Regions from separate parts of the Rossellomorea sp. H136 genome, predicted to be linked through region 1. Evidence: riboswitches for the same ligand, from Rfam matches in the RefSeq annotation. Region 1 holds a riboswitch; the other holds the start of a gene.
What was found. Region 1 has a riboswitch for S-adenosylmethionine ahead of ACYH0O_RS09140 (2,3-diketo-5-methylthiopentyl-1-phosphate enolase). Riboswitches for the same ligand answer to the same signal wherever they lie in the genome.
Positions count from the first base shown of each region.

Region 2: another riboswitch for S-adenosylmethionine. It lies ahead of mmuP (S-methylmethionine permease); the one in region 1 lies ahead of ACYH0O_RS09140 (2,3-diketo-5-methylthiopentyl-1-phosphate enolase).

Region 1 covers NZ_CM166371.1:1,807,263-1,815,003, reverse strand. The annotation lists gene ACYH0O_RS09170 (M3 family oligoendopeptidase) at 1-1,557, opposite strand, end outside; gene ACYH0O_RS09165 (MarR family winged helix-turn-helix transcriptional regulator) at 1,734-2,192, opposite strand; gene ACYH0O_RS09160 (aspartyl-phosphate phosphatase Spo0E family protein) at 2,433-2,678, opposite strand; gene ACYH0O_RS09155 (1,2-dihydroxy-3-keto-5-methylthiopentene dioxygenase) at 2,894-3,406, opposite strand; gene ACYH0O_RS09150 (methylthioribulose 1-phosphate dehydratase) at 3,403-4,050, opposite strand; gene ACYH0O_RS09145 (2-hydroxy-3-keto-5-methylthiopentenyl-1-phosphate phosphatase) at 4,047-4,709, opposite strand; gene ACYH0O_RS09140 (2,3-diketo-5-methylthiopentyl-1-phosphate enolase) at 4,709-5,923, opposite strand; SAM riboswitch class I at 6,035-6,137, opposite strand; gene ACYH0O_RS09135 (aminotransferase class I/II-fold pyridoxal phosphate-dependent enzyme) at 6,188-7,372, opposite strand; gene ACYH0O_RS09130 (carbon-nitrogen family hydrolase) at 7,495-7,741, shown strand, end outside.
Region 2 covers NZ_CM166371.1:1,261,730-1,269,470, forward strand. The annotation lists gene ACYH0O_RS06335 (ABC transporter permease) at 1-1,977, shown strand, start outside; gene ACYH0O_RS06340 (hypothetical protein) at 2,526-2,765, opposite strand; gene ACYH0O_RS06345 (hypothetical protein) at 2,778-2,927, opposite strand; SAM riboswitch class I at 3,064-3,170, shown strand; gene mmuP (S-methylmethionine permease) at 3,265-4,677, shown strand; gene mmuM (homocysteine S-methyltransferase) at 4,646-5,596, shown strand; gene ACYH0O_RS06360 (amidase family protein) at 5,967-7,460, shown strand; gene ACYH0O_RS06365 (Gfo/Idh/MocA family protein) at 7,526-7,741, opposite strand, start outside.

The DNA of each region.
Region 1 (7,741 bases):
ACAAAGGGCAATATAGTCATTCCACGCTTCTTCACGATTAAGATTCATTTTCTTCCAGAATTGGAATGCACAAATTTGAGCCAATGTGTAATCGATATAATAGAATGGAGAATTATAAATATGGGATTGGCGCTGCCAGAATCCCCCATTTTCTAAATACGAAATATGGTCGTAGTCCTTATGGGGAAGGTATTCCTTTTCAATTTTTCTCCATGCGGCATTCCGTTCAGAAGGGGAAGCTTCAGGGTTCTCATACACAAAATGCTGGAACTCATCAACAGCCACACCGTAGGGAAGAAATTGAAGTGCTTCACTTAAATGTGAAAATTGATATTTGTCTGTATCCTCCTCGAAGAAATAATTCATCCATGGCCACGTGAAGAACTCCATGCTCATTGAATGAATTTCACACGCTTCATACGTTGGCCAAATATATTCAGGGATATCGAACCCTCTGCTGGAGTATACCTGGAACGCATGACCTGCTTCATGGGTCAAAACATCGATATCCCCTGAGGTCCCATTGAAGTTCGAGAAAATGTATGGAGACTCATGGTTTGCAATATACGTACAGTAACCGCCTCCAGCTTTTCCTTTCTTCGCTTCCAGATCCATGAGATCATGTTCAATCATGAAATCAAAGAAATCCTTTGTTTCCTGAGACAGTTCTTCGTACATCTTTTTGCCATTATCAATGATCCACTGAGGACCTCCCTTAGGAACCGCGTTTCCGGAAATGAACTTAAAGCCTTCGTCATAAAATTTCATCGAACCTATCCCAATGCGCTTTCCTTGTCTTTCTTTAAGTTCAGTAGCCAGAGGAACGATATGTTTCTTCACTTGATCGCGGAAAACCTTTACCATATCAGGCGTATAATCTGTTCTCGTCATGCGATAGTAACCTAGTTCAACAAAGTCCTTATACCCTAAAGTAGTAGCAATCGTGTGACGCACCTTGACTAACTCATCAAATAGACGATCCAATTCTTCTTGATTCTCTTCAAAGAAGGCAACGGTCGCTTGAGCAGCCTCTCTTCTTGTTTCCCGATTGATAGATTGTGTGAATGGGCCCATCTGAGCCAAAGTTCTTTCTTCCCCTTCAAATGGAATCTTTGCAGACGCCATCAGCTTTGTATATTGGGAAGATAACTTATTTTCCTTCTGTAATAGAGTCACGATGTCAGGAGAAAAAGTCTTCATTTCGCTTTCTGCGAGAGCGAATAGCTGCTTTCCCCACTTTTCTTCTAATTCTTTACGATAAGGAGAATTTACGAGTTCCTTGTAATATTCCGTCACCATCCCGTGAACCTCAGGCATCATTTCATCGATATGATCCTGCTCTTTTTTGTAAAACTCATCATTGGTATCGATTGAATGCCGGATATAGCAAATATTTTGCATGGTATCGATGGTCAAGCGTATATCATTTAGTTCCTTCATGGCCTCCACCTGATTTTGAACATTGGACGCAGACTTGAATTTTTCAAGTAATTGTTGGAAAACAGGTTTAATCTCTTCTAAACTGGGCCTTTCATATGTAAACTGATCAAACTTCATACTATTGCCTCCTCATAATATAATCCCGATTATAGTTATTCGACTTACGATAGAAAATCTCCTGTTTATTGTAATATCGAATTTCAGGAATTAGAAATAATGGAAACGATATGGAAGAGACGTGCTTTAAGACAAAATAAAAGCCCCGTCTCGTGAAAGACGGGGCAAAGGGAGACTCAATACGACAAGTCTTTAATCGATAATCCTAATTTCTTCAGCATTTCTATCGTTTCTTTCTTCTCATCATGAGAAAGAGCTGACATCAGTTCATGAATACGATTTTCGTGATTGGGGAATATCTCATCAATTAACTTTCTGCCGCTTTCTGTTATTTGAGCATATGTGACCCGACGGTCCTTAGGACAAGCATTGCGCTTTAGGTAGCCCTTTTGTTCAAGCTTATCCACCACGTACGTTATGCTGCCGGAAGCTAATAGAATCTTTCCGCCAATTTGTTGCAAAGGCTGATCTCCCTTATGATAAAGAAGCTCCAGGACGGCAAATTCAGTAGGGTTTAAACCGTTCTCCTGAATGTTTTTATTTATCTCTTCATTTAAGGCTTTGAAAGCTCTTGACAAGACAATGAAAAGCTTTAATGATTGTTTCGTATCCTGAGGTTCATTCATGGCATTCATTCCTTTAAAAATTAAATATCTCAGTTTCAAAATATTATACAAATAAAAGCTGTTATTGTCAAACATGATAGACTCCTCAGTATTTAATAAACGAAGGACGGTTTGCATATTGCGCACCGTCCTTCGTTTATCAAATAACGACAAATTAAGTTGATTGTTTTGGTATTCGTGTGGATATTGTCGGAGATTTGTTTTCTCTGGTAAACCTTTAATGATGAGGGAAGATCTTGATGAATAGTCTCAAGAAGCAGTTCGTTTTAATAAGTTCTTAATGTATTGCCCAAATTCGTTTGATGTTTCTTGGAGGGTTAATGATACGATCTTATTTGTGCACTTTTCATAGTCGTTCAAAAGCTGATCTAATTGCTGACTGCATTTGACTGTCTCCGCTGCACATAATCCTAAACTCTCTCCCAACCCAATCATTTCTGAACGTTTTTGATTAATTCTCATTAATAACCACTTCTGTTTTAGTAGACGACCCATTTCTAATAAACTCCTTTTTAGCTCCTAGCCTTTATTAAGTTAAATCGTTACTTGAGCATTATCGCAAGTATTATTAGAAAAGTAAATAGATTCGCAAAACAAGACAAAATAACTAGTAATGTTTCTAAATTAGACATTTTCCGCCAAATATCTCCCCTAATAAAAACAAAAGGATAGACAATCGATTCTACTCTTTGTCTATCCTGAAAAATATATTAATAGATTGGTACCCAGCCCTCCTGTGTGACGAATATGCGGACGGCAACTACTTGCTTGTCTTCACTTAATGTGAAATAATGGCGGATGTTTTCAGGGACTGAAATTAAGTCACCCGGGTTTAGATGCACTTCAAAGAAATCACCATCACTCCCTTGAATGACAAATACACCATGGCCGTTTACAATAAAACGGACTTCATCATCTGTGTGATGATGCTCCTGTTGGAAATTCTTTAAAAGCTCTTCAAGATTTGGTGTGCGTTCGGACAGGGAGATCACATCCCAAGCCTGATATCCTCTTCGCTCTGAAATGTCTTCAATCTCCTCTTTAAAAGTAGACAGGATTTCCGCTTTATCATCTTCGGTTAAAGCGTATTGGTTCCTTAGACCTTCGACCAGCTTTTCGATATTCCAATGCTCATATATGACTCCTTGTTCGCTTAAATACTTCACTACTTCTTCCTGATTATCAATGACTTGATTTTTCCCTTGGATTTTAATTGTCGTCATATTCTGACTCCTCCTTTAGTAATTGGCCTCGTATTCGTTAAAGATAAAAGAGTGAGTTGATATTGAAATAAAAACTCACAAGCTTCCAATAGTTTCTTAGCTTCAAAACCGGTTCTCCCCCATACCGTTATTCCGTGGTTGCGAATGAGCACCGCCCCTTTGTCTGCTTTAATAAACGACTTAAACTCCCCGGCAAGCGTCGGGATATGTGCATGATTACGAATAATTGGAATGGATAAAGAATCATCTTCCTCCCATTTATCCCACGCTTTAATTAATTCTTGGTTTCTAAATGTGACGATACCTTCATCTCCATACAGTTCACTGATTACATTATTTGCCACAGTATGGACGTGTAAGCTGCATCCTGCTGAGCTTTCTGTGAAAACATTACTGTGCAGCAATGTTTCGGCCGATGGTCGTGCAGGAGTATCCTGGGTAGCCTCACCACGAGCATTTACAAGCAAGAAATCTTCATCGGTTTGCTTCTTTTTATCCTTTCCACTTGCCGTAACCAGGAAAGTAACTGGTGAAGAACTCACTCGTATCGCAAGGTTCCCGCTCGTTCCCATAAACCAATCCCTCTCTGCCAGTTCCCTTTTGATAACAGCGAGCTCTTCCCATTGAGATTGATAGGAATTCATATTTTCACTCCTTTTTCAATGACGTCCATGCAATCGTGAAAGGATTCAAACGGATGATAGGGGATTCTTTTTTCTTCGCATGTATGTGCCAAATAGTCTCTGGCGATCACAGTATCTCCAAGCTTTGCCATTTCAATATCTGTGACAGAATCCCCTATCACAACGACCTCAGTATCTTCTGTTAAAGACAACCTCCTCAAGATGGAAGGCTTGCAGCATCCACAACCTTTACTTTCACAGTGATCATCGCATGGATGTGGCCAATGAATCCCTATGGATGAGTCGTTAAAGCTTGCTTCATTACAATAAATCCCATTAAAAGGCCCATAATCTTTTAGTAAGGGACGAACAAAAAAGTCCATTCCACCGCTAACGATATACAAAGGAATCTCATGTTCCTTTGTATAATCTACAAATTCCTTAAACCCTTTACGTATGACTGCTGTGTCTAATAGATACTGAACCATTACCTCTTTCTGTGATGAAGGAATAAGTGAGAACAGCTTGCTCACTCCTTCTTTAATGGACAATGACTGATTTAAGATGTCGTCTTTAATAGGTTCCCATTCTGGAGGAGCAAAGTTTTTCATCAATGAGATGATATTATCGGTTTCTGTAACCGTTCCATCAAAATCACAGAAAATGATCGGACGCGTCATTATACCTTTACCTCCTCTCCCCATTGGGATAGTGCTTTACGAAGCTCATCATGGGTATCTGCTGCATCTGAGAGAGACTCACCCCTTAAAACTGCTTCAATTGCTTGGACGAATGCCTTTCCTCCTCCAATTGCCCCATCTGGATGACCATGGATGCCACCACCTGCATTAATGACACAATCTAAACCAAAATCCTTCACTAAAAGGGGCACAAGCGCAGGATGAATGCCTGCTGACGGTACGGGCAATGCTCTTCTTAAATGATCGTCATCCTTCGTTAACTCATGGCTTACGGATATAGCTTTGCTCTTCTCTAATGCGACACTTCCGTATGGAGATGGAAATAAAGAAAAATCAGCTCCGGCCATTCGTAGGAATTTCCCTAACCATAAAGAATAGCTCACACCATATGCAGGAGATGAAGCAACAGCACCTGCGAATGCAGGATGTGCCATAATCGGCAATCCGATCTCAGGGTCCTCCCTCAACTCTTGAAGAACATCCAGGCCGTAAGAAAATACATTGAATAAAAGGGCATGGGCTCCAAGTTCACGTGCTTTTCTTGCTTTATCACGTAATTCTGAAGTCCTTCCTGTAAGGTTTACTGCATACAACGTTTTCTTACCTGTCTCTTCAAACAGCTCCTGTAACACTCTTTTCCCTATATTGATCCTCTCAGTGAAAGGTGTCAGTGGATTATCAAAGAGAATCTCATCGTCTTTTACTACATCAACTCCCCCAAGTGCCTGGGCCTTTAATTGAGTTTCAAGGTAGTTAAGATCCCTGCCGATCACGCCTTTAAAGATGCTCATTAACAGGGGTCTTTCTTGTACACCTGCTAGCTCCCTGATTCCTTCTATTCCAAACCGTGGACCAGGATAGGCTTTTTTCAAGTCACTGGAAAACTCTATATCTACTAATTTCACTTCACCATCAAGGGACAGCTTGCCGAATACCGTAGCAAGGATGGCTGGAATATCATTTGAATAATTATGACCGGGATAGCCAATTTCCACCTTGCCTCTCGGGCCATCTTTGCCTTCCCACTCTTTCACGGAAACGACTCTCCCCTTGTATTTGCGCAATTGGTCCTGTTCCAGGAGCGGTAAGTCCGTCCATGAACCGACCGTCAATCCCAGGGCGATCCCCTCTGCCTTTTTGTCAAATGATCCACTATTTCCTTTTATTTCATATGTGGCTATCACTTCACTCATTGTTGTCCTGCCTCCTTTTGAAATTGCTATTCTTAGCCGCAAGTTGATTTCATAAGCCTGGGCAAGCAAAAAACCTCTTCCAAATAAGAAGAGGTTTGATAAAGTCACTCTTTCTTATCTGTCAGCTTTATTGCTGCAAGAATTAGCACCGTGCTTGAATAAGTCGGTTGCCGGGCTTCATAGGGCTGGTCCCTCCGCCTGCTCTTGATAAGAATTTCATTATTCATTATTTCAGTTGGATTATTGCACCAATTATAACTTCTGTCAATCCCTTTTATGGAATAATTCTAAATTTTCTATACGCGAAACCGCTTCTCTTATCCGCTGGTTTGAGGTTAAGAGCCCTACACGTACATACCCTTCTCCGAATTCTCCAAAGCCTACACCCGGGGCTACAGCAACTTTGATTTTTTCAAGTAAATAAGTAGAGAACTCTACAGATGTGAAGCCCTCAGGTACTTTTAGCCAGGCGAAGAAGGAGCCTTGTGGAGCTTTTACATCCCACCCTATTTCCTGAAGTCCGGAGATTAATAGTTTTCTTCTTTCTTCGTATGTTGAAACCAGTGCATGCACACATTCCTGGGAACTTAAAAGCGCTGTGGTAGCCGCTTCCTGAATGGCTCCGAACAGACTCACATATAAGTGATCTTGAAGGAGGTTAATCGCTTCAATGACACTTTTATTCCCTACTGCAAACCCCACTCTCCAGCCAGCCATATTATACGTTTTCGATAATGTATAAATCTCAATCCCCACATCCCTTGCTCCATCTGTTTCCAAGAAGCTTATGGGCTTATTTCCATCAAACCCTATAGCTCCATAGGCAAAATCATGTACAACACAAATATCATGCTGATTGGCAAGAGTGACTGTTTCTTCAAAGAATGATTTTGTGGCGATCGCTCCAGTAGGGTTATTAGGGTAGTTCAGAAACATTAGCTTCGCATTTTCCAGCTCGTTACGGGAGCGTTCACTATAATCGGGAAGAAATCCATTCTCCTCTCGTAGAGGCATTTTTATCATTTGTGCTTCTGCCAATGCTACCCCTGATAAATAATCGGGGTAACCGGGATCGGGCACCATTACCCCATCACCAGGATTCAATAAACATTGAGGGATTTCAACTAACCCGGCCTTTCCTCCGAACAGCACAGCTACCTCTGTTTCCGGATCTAATTGCACACCATATTCACGCAGGTAGAAAGTAGCAATCGCCTCTTTAAAGGACGATAAACCGCGAAATGGAGGATACTTATGATTGGACGGGGAAGCTGCTGCTTCTGTCAGTTTTTCCACAATATGTGAAGGAGTAGGTTGATCCGGATTTCCCTGGCCCAAATTAATGACATCATGTCCCTCTTTGACCACAGCATTCACTGTTTTAGCGAGGGAAGCAAAAAATTGTTCAGGTAATAAATCTAATCGCTTTGCTTTACTAAAGGTTTTCATACACTCACCCACTACATTTTTTTGAAAATTAATTACTTTCAAATTCTAGTCACAAATGATATAACGGAAAGTAAAGAATGTAAAGGAATAAATTCCAAAAAGTCCTTAATGAGGTGAACGAAATGATTCAAAAGATAGGTCTTGCACAGATGGATATTGTGTTCGGACATCCCGAAGAAAACAAGAAAAAAGTAGAACAATGGGTTGAAAAAGCAAGTGACGACGGCTGTAATACTGTTGTGCTCCCTGAGCTGTGGACGACTGGATATGACCTTACAAGAATGGATGAAATCGCTGATGAAGGAGCAAAAGACTCTATCTCCTTCCTGTCTGCCCTATCAAAGAAATATTCTATTCACATTGTAGGTG
Region 2 (7,741 bases), 550 kb from region 1:
GACGAGAGGTATGTAGCGGATGTCCCATACAGTAAAGATACGACACTCAGGATGTTGGATGCCACTGAGGATGTCAATCTCCACTCTGTCGTGGAAGGTGAAAACCTGTCCTCGGAGCGGGATATCTTAGTGGATAAAAGTTTTGCCAAAGCTCATGACATTTCGATAGGAAACGAGGTTGAACTGGGAGGGGAAACATTTCGTGTTGCAGGATTTATGGCGATCCCGGATTACATCTATCCATTACAGGAAGAAACGGGCTTTCTGAAAAATCCTGATGCATTCGGTGTCGCGATCGTGAAACAATCTGTTGTATCAAAATGGGAAGATCATCAGATTTACTATAGTGTCCGCCTTTCAGTTGCCTCCCCAGAAGAACTGAAGAAGCAAATCAATCAAACGAATCAGATCATCAAATGGACAGATAAAAAAGAAAATAATCGCATTTCCTTCATCAAAGGGGATATTGCCGGTGTCAAAAAGATGGGACAATTTCTTCCGATAGGCATTTTGTTAATTAGTATGGTGATCATTCTCATATTATTGTGGCGTTTAATGAAAAAGGAATATGTGCAAATCGGTACATTGTATGCCCTTGGCTACAGGAAAAGGGAAATTATCCGTCATTATCTCTCCTATGCCGGGATTCTTGCCATCTCAGGGAGTGTCGTGGGCACGATCCTTGGCTGGGTATCCTTGCATCCATTGCTATCAGCTTTTGCGGCTTATTATAATCTGCCTATATTAGAAGTGAAGCCACATGTGGGTTATTTGCTTACGAGCTTATTGTTACCACTTGTTCTGTTCATCCCGTTAACCTATTATTTGGTTCAACGTGTCTTGAAGATCCCGCCCGTAAGTTTAATAAAAGGTGGGGAACGAAAGGTGAAAGTAAGCAGAATGGAGCGGTTATTTAAACTAAAGAAGCTGCCGTTCCGCCGGAAGTTCGTGATCCGGGAAATCATGCGAAACCTTCCAAGAGCGCTCTTTTTGATCATCGGTGTGATATTCGCCACATTATTATTGTTGTTCGGCTTCGTCACGAAGAACTCGATGGAGTACCTGGTGACTGATAATTTTCAACAAGTGTACGACTATGAGTATAGCTATCTATTCAAAGCTCCACAGACTGACCATCCTGAATCGGGACAGATCGGAGCTGTGGCTCCTTTTACCACAGATAAGGAGAGTTTGACGATTACGGGCCTGAAATCAGATAATACAGCCATTCGATTAAAGGACTCCAGCGGGGGAGAGCTTAAGGTCAATTCAGTCATCATGAATAAATCACTCTCGGATAAATTAGGGATTCAAGAAGGAGATTCGATTCATGTGACAAATGAATTGACGGACAAATCTTTTAACCTCACCATTGATCACATAGCAGAATCGTATCTTGGAAATATGATCTATATGCCTCTGGAGGAATTCAACCAATTAAATGACTATCCTTCAGGAAGTTATACGGAGATTTATTCAAACAAAGAACTCACGCTACCGAAAGAAAAGATCGTTTCGACAACCAAATCATCCGATACGATTGACGGATTCAAGGAAATGATCAAGCCATTGAACTATGGAGTAGCAGCGATTGCCTTTGTTGCTGCCATCATTGCTGTCATCATCATCTATATTTTGATTTCCTTATTGATTGAAGAAAATTCATTCAAAATTTCACTCATGAAGGTCATCGGTTATCGGGAGAAATCAATCATGGACATGATGATAGGCTACAATATTTGGTTTATCATCCTTGGATATGTGATAGGTATTCCCGTGACGCTCCTATCGATTTCAGCCTTTATGAATTCGATCACCTCAGAGATGAATGTGACGATTCCCGTAAAGCTGAATTGGATAAGTATCCTTATCAGCTTCTTCATCATCTTGGCATCGTATTATGTATCCCTATGGCTGAATCACCGGAAATTGAAAGGTGTTTCCATGAAGGAAGCGATTAACCGGAGTACGGAATAGTGACAGGTAGTTTGGATTTATGAGTGAGAAATGGCGTTTTATATGAAAATGAGGCTGGGACAAAACTAAAAAACCACGATAAAAATACGAACAATAGAAGTGTAGGTTCTTCATACCGCTAATGATTTCCGTGCAAGACTACGCTTTCCGCGGGTAGCCCGTGAGCCTCCTCGACAAGCCTGCGGGTAGAAAAGCGGAGGGGCTTCGCTCAGAGGCGGTTGGCATAAGGCGGAGCGGCCTTGAAGGCGTTCTTTTCCTTCATGGACGATCTGCCTTATGACATTTGCCTCTAAGCCCTATAGCTGGACAAGTCTCACATAAGCTACTTTCCCGCAGGAGTCTTCGTCTTGCACTCCAATCAACCGCTGGAGACTGCTAAAATCAAATGGACCCAAAATAAATAATAAACCCGAACAAATCTGCACACTAAGAAGCAGGTTTGTTCGGGTTTGACTTAGGCTAAAAAACTTTTGTCCCAGCCTCTTTTTTACGTTATCCTTCGAGTTCAGCGGTTTCGGAATCGTTTGTCCTTCATCCGTTCCATCAGCTCATCTACTGATACCTCTTCGCTTAAAAGATCGGGTCCCACTTTTGAGAGAGACGAATGGGTGCCCGGGCACTTCTTCGTCACGAAGAACCTCTATATCAGATGCACTATAGAGAAGTGCCGATTTATTTTCATTGGCCAACCGGAGCTGGCGGTTTGTTTTCGGGTTTCTGATATACCATTTCCCGTAAAGCTGAATGTGGGAGTAGATCGGGTACCCATTGTCAAAGCGGATGAGCATGGCTTTTCCCTTCTAATCCTCCCTTTTCACGAGTGACTCCTTTAGCAGATCCCCGTAGTCTTCTAAATGAGGGAAGGCAAAATATATATCTTCCACGGTTTTACTTTTAAGAGCACTTTCAACTGAATCTGCGGCTCGTCTGATTTCCGGACCTTCTGGCATGGCGGTTTCTCCTTTTTAATATAGTTGTTCCCTTTTTACACCTCAATGTAACATTCAGATAGGCTGGGCTACCCAGCAGTTTCATGGTCTTGACATTATTCCAATATATTGATAGAGTTTTAAAAAATCTACATATTTCTTATCCAGAGAGGTGGAGGGACTGGCCCTTTGAAGCCTCAGCAACAGGTCTGTGAAGATACTGTGCTAATTCCAGCGGGTGATTCAAACCCTGATAGATAGGAGCAATCTTTTTATTTGTCGGTGACGCACTCGTTCAGGGTGCGTTTTTTGTTTGTTCACTTTTTCCACAATATATTTAGAAGGAAGGGTGTTTTTGATGGGAAACGCAGGACAGAGTTTTAAAAGAGCGATGAAGACACGTCATTTAGTGATGCTTTCTCTTGGAGGGGTGATCGGAACCGGGCTTTTCTTGAGTTCGGGGTATACGATTCATCAGGCAGGACCATTTGGGACGATCCTTGCTTATTTGGTTGGGGCGCTGGTGGTGTATCTTGTGATGCTTTGTTTAGGTGAGCTTTCTGTCTACATGCCAGAAACGGGATCCTTTCATAGTTATGCTGCAAAGTTCATTGGACCTGGGACCGGGTACACGGTGGGCTGGTTATATTGGCTGTCATGGACAGTGGCATTGGGGTCGGAGTTTACGGCGGCTGGCTTGATGATGCAGCGTTGGTTTCCTTCGATTAGTGTATGGATCTGGAGCGCAGTCTTTGCTGCGTTGATTTTTGGACTTAATGCGTTGTCAGTCCGGTTTTTTGCTGAATCTGAATTTTGGTTTTCTTTAGTAAAAGTGATTGCGATCGTTGCGTTTATTGTAATTGGGGTAGGCGCGATCGTCGGATTCATCCCTCTCAGTCATTCAGAGCCCGCTCCGTTTTTCTCGAATATCACAAGTTCAGGGTTGTTTCCGAATGGAGCATTTGCCATTCTGATGACCATGCTTGCCGTCAATTTTGCTTTTTCAGGAACAGAATTGATAGGGGTCGCAGCGGGAGAAACAGAGGATCCATCAAAATCGATTCCTAAAGCCATCCGCACCACGCTTGTGAGATTGATCATCTTTTATGTAGGGACGATTGTAGTATTATCTGCTTTATTGCCGAGTCAGTCAGCCGGTGTATTGGAAAGTCCTTTCGTAGCGGTGCTTGGAGGGATTGGAATCCCGTATGCCGCCGATATCATGAATTTTGTGATTATAACGGCCATTTTATCAGCGGCAAACTCCGGTCTGTATGCTTCTTCCAGAATGCTATGGTCACTGGCTGATAAGCAAATGATCTCACCGGTTTTTGCCAAATTGACAGATCGGGGAATCCCTCTCAATGCGATAGTTTGCAGCATGCTTGGAGGGGGGCTGGCCTTGCTTTCAAGCATCATTGCACCGGGGACGGTCTACATCGTATTGATTTCTGTCTCAGGTCTTGCTGTAGTGATCGTGTGGATGAGCATTAGTGCAGCCCAATTTCTATTTCGTAGACAGTACATAAGGGAAGGAAACGATGTGAAAGACCTTGCTTATCGAACGCCGCTATATCCACTCGTTCCCATTGCGTCATTCCTGCTTTGTCTCGCTTCCTGTATCGGCATTGCCTTTGAGCCCACTCAGAGGATAGCCCTTTATTGCGGAATCCCGTTTATCGCCATTTGTTATGGAAGCTATTATCTCACACAATACGTTAAGAAAAGAGGAAAAGGTTATGTCGAATCAACTGAAGCTAAATCCCATTGATGCTATTTTACAAAAACATTCCCCATTTATTTTAGATGGAGCATTAGCCACAGAGCTGGAATCCCATGGCTGTGATTTAAACGATCCCCTTTGGTCTGCCCGTGTACTCCTTGAAAATCCGGAATCGATTGAAAAGGTTCATGCCGATTATTTCCGTGCAGGAGCTGATTGTGCGATTACAGCCAGCTACCAGGCAACGGTGGATGGTTTTCGAAAGCGCGGAATAGAGAAACCCGAAGCGCTGGAATTAATCAAGAAAACGGTTACTCTTGCCAAACAGGCTAGGGATAACTTTTGGAAGGAAGAGATGGAAAATTCGAATCGGCCGAAACCAATCGTTGCAGGGTCTGTAGGACCTTACGGGGCATACCTTGCTGACGGCTCTGAATACGATGGTAATTATGGAGTATGTGATCAACATTTAGCAGATTTCCATTTTCCAAGAATCGAGGCATTAGTGGAGGCAGGTGCTGATTTGCTGGCGTTCGAAACCATCCCGTCCTTACAGGAAGCAAGGGTGCTAGCTTCTCTTTTGAAAGCATTTCCGGATACCTGTGCCTGGCTGTCTTTTTCATTAAAGGATGGTGATTCGATAAGTGATGGAACGGGGATTGAGGAGTGCGCGCGCGAGTTCATTGATGATGAACAAATCGCTGCGATTGGTGTGAATTGTACACCGATGCCTGCGGCGAATAAAGCGATTAGCGTACTAAGCAGAAACACTGACAAACCAATCATCCTGTACCCGAACTCAGGTGAGACTTACAATGCAGAGACTAAAACGTGGCATGGGGAGGAAGGGGGGTGCTCGTTTGATGAGCAATCAGAAATTTGGTACGAGGCAGGTGCCCGTATCATTGGTGGTTGCTGCCGAACAAATCCGGGTCATATTGAGGCGTTGGCGAAGAGATGGAGATAGACAATAGCACTTACATAGAAAAGCCCAAGTGATAGAATCACTTGAGCTTTTGTATTATTATCGCCACTATCATTTAATAGAAAACGTCTCTTTTATCAGCAAGTCTTCAGGTGATTTCCCGATTTGATCTTGATGGAAGTAATCTGAGACCATTGTCATACCTTGATCTAAAGCGAGGTTTTTGAGTCTTTTACACCAGTATCCATCGGCAGATAAACTCTAATAAAGACGCCGCCCTCAATCATAGGTGCTACTGTATTGGGTGACTACCGTATTTTTTTGTCAACAGTGTTATTGATTTCTATTAAAAAAAGGATATTTTCCCATTATGTAGAAAGTCATAGATACATAATCAATAGGGGTGAGCAGGATGCAAGGTTTTCATTATAAAAACTACGACGGTTTAGGGCTCGCAGAATTAGTGAAGAAAAAAGAAGTTCATCCTAAAGAATTGGTTGAAGAGGCCATTAAAAAAACAGAAGCCCACAACCCGAAGTTGAACGCAGTGATTCATAAAATGTATGAACAGGCGAGGGAGGTTGCAGACAAAGAACTTACTGGAGCATTCGCGGGTGTACCGATGCTATTGAAAAATATCACTCAGGAAATAGAAGGGGAGCCTATGACAGCAGGTTCAAGATCACTTCGAACCTACCGAGCGAAGAAAGATGCAGAGTACACCAGGAGATTGCGGGAAGCAGGTGTGGTTATTCTCGGGCAAACGAATGTGCCTGAATTTGCTTTAGTGGCTGTTACTGAACCTTCACATCACGGTGCGACAAGAAATCCGTGGAACTTGGATTATACGCCTGGAGGTTCAAGTGGCGGTTCAGCTGCTGCGGTAGCATCCGGTATTGTTCCGATTGCGGGTGCCAACGATGGTGGGGGATCTATCAGAATCCCGGCTGCTTATTGCGGGTTATTTGGTTTGAAGCCAACAAGGGGAAGAACACCTGTTGGTCCAACCTACGGAAGAACATGGCAAGGGGCCTCTGTTGAGCATGTTTTAACCCGATCGGTCAGGGATAGCGCTGCCATGCTGGATGAATTAAGAACATATGAGAAGTCTGCGGCATTCTATGCCCCACCATTTGAAGGGAGATACATGGAAGCGTCGCAAACTCCATTAGGCAAGAAAGTAAGGATTGCCTATTCCATAGCTTCTCCCATAGGTACTGAAGTTCATCCCGAGTGCGAAAAGGCTGTTGTGAAAGCTGCTAAATTACTAGAGTCCATGGGTCATTTTGTGGAGGAAAGAGAGGTGCCGGTGGATGGACATAAGATCGCGAGAAGTTTTTTAACCATGTATTTTGGTGAAACCGCTGCTTTGTTAACTTCGTTAGAAGAAGTGCTGGGACGAAAAGCTACCTACGCTGATGTGGAACCCTCCACCTGGATCCTGGGTTTGATTGGAAAGGCCACTCCCGCTGAAGAATTTATCCTTAGTATTAGGGAGTGGGACAAAGCAACTTATCAAATGGAAACATTTCATGAAACGTATGATTTCTACCTTACTCCTACAGCAGCTTTTCCACCAGCCAAGATAGGAGAACTGGAACCGACCCAATCAGAGAAATTCTTGATCAGTTCAATAGGGAAATTGGGACTTAGAAGACTGTTGAAAAAGATAGGAATCGTTGATCAGATAGCACAGAAAAACCTGATGCGTACCCCTTTTACACAGTTGGCCAATTTAACAGGACAGCCGGCCATGTCACTTCCGATACATCAAACTTCTGAAGGGCTGCCGGTCGGAGTCCAGGTGATGGCAGCAAAAGGCAGAGAGGATTTGCTGTTGCAATTGGCTGGAGAGATTGAGAAGTCTGAGCATTGGTTGCAAATAGAGAAAAACCCTTTGTTTTAGAAAAGGGGAAGGGGGGACAGGGGCATTCCATATCCCAACATCCCCTTTCCCCTCTGTCTGTCCTACTATTCAATCATCCCGACGATCCTCTCACAAATCTCATGGGTAACAAGTGAATCCTCAATCGATGGGTCAGGGGTTGTACCATTTTCCACACACTCTATGAAATGATCCACTAAATCATAAAACCCACGCTTATATAAGGTAGGCTCCCAATCTCCAAATGAAGAAAGGCGGACTTCTTTATTATGATAATGAGTCGTTTCAACGAGACTGTTGAC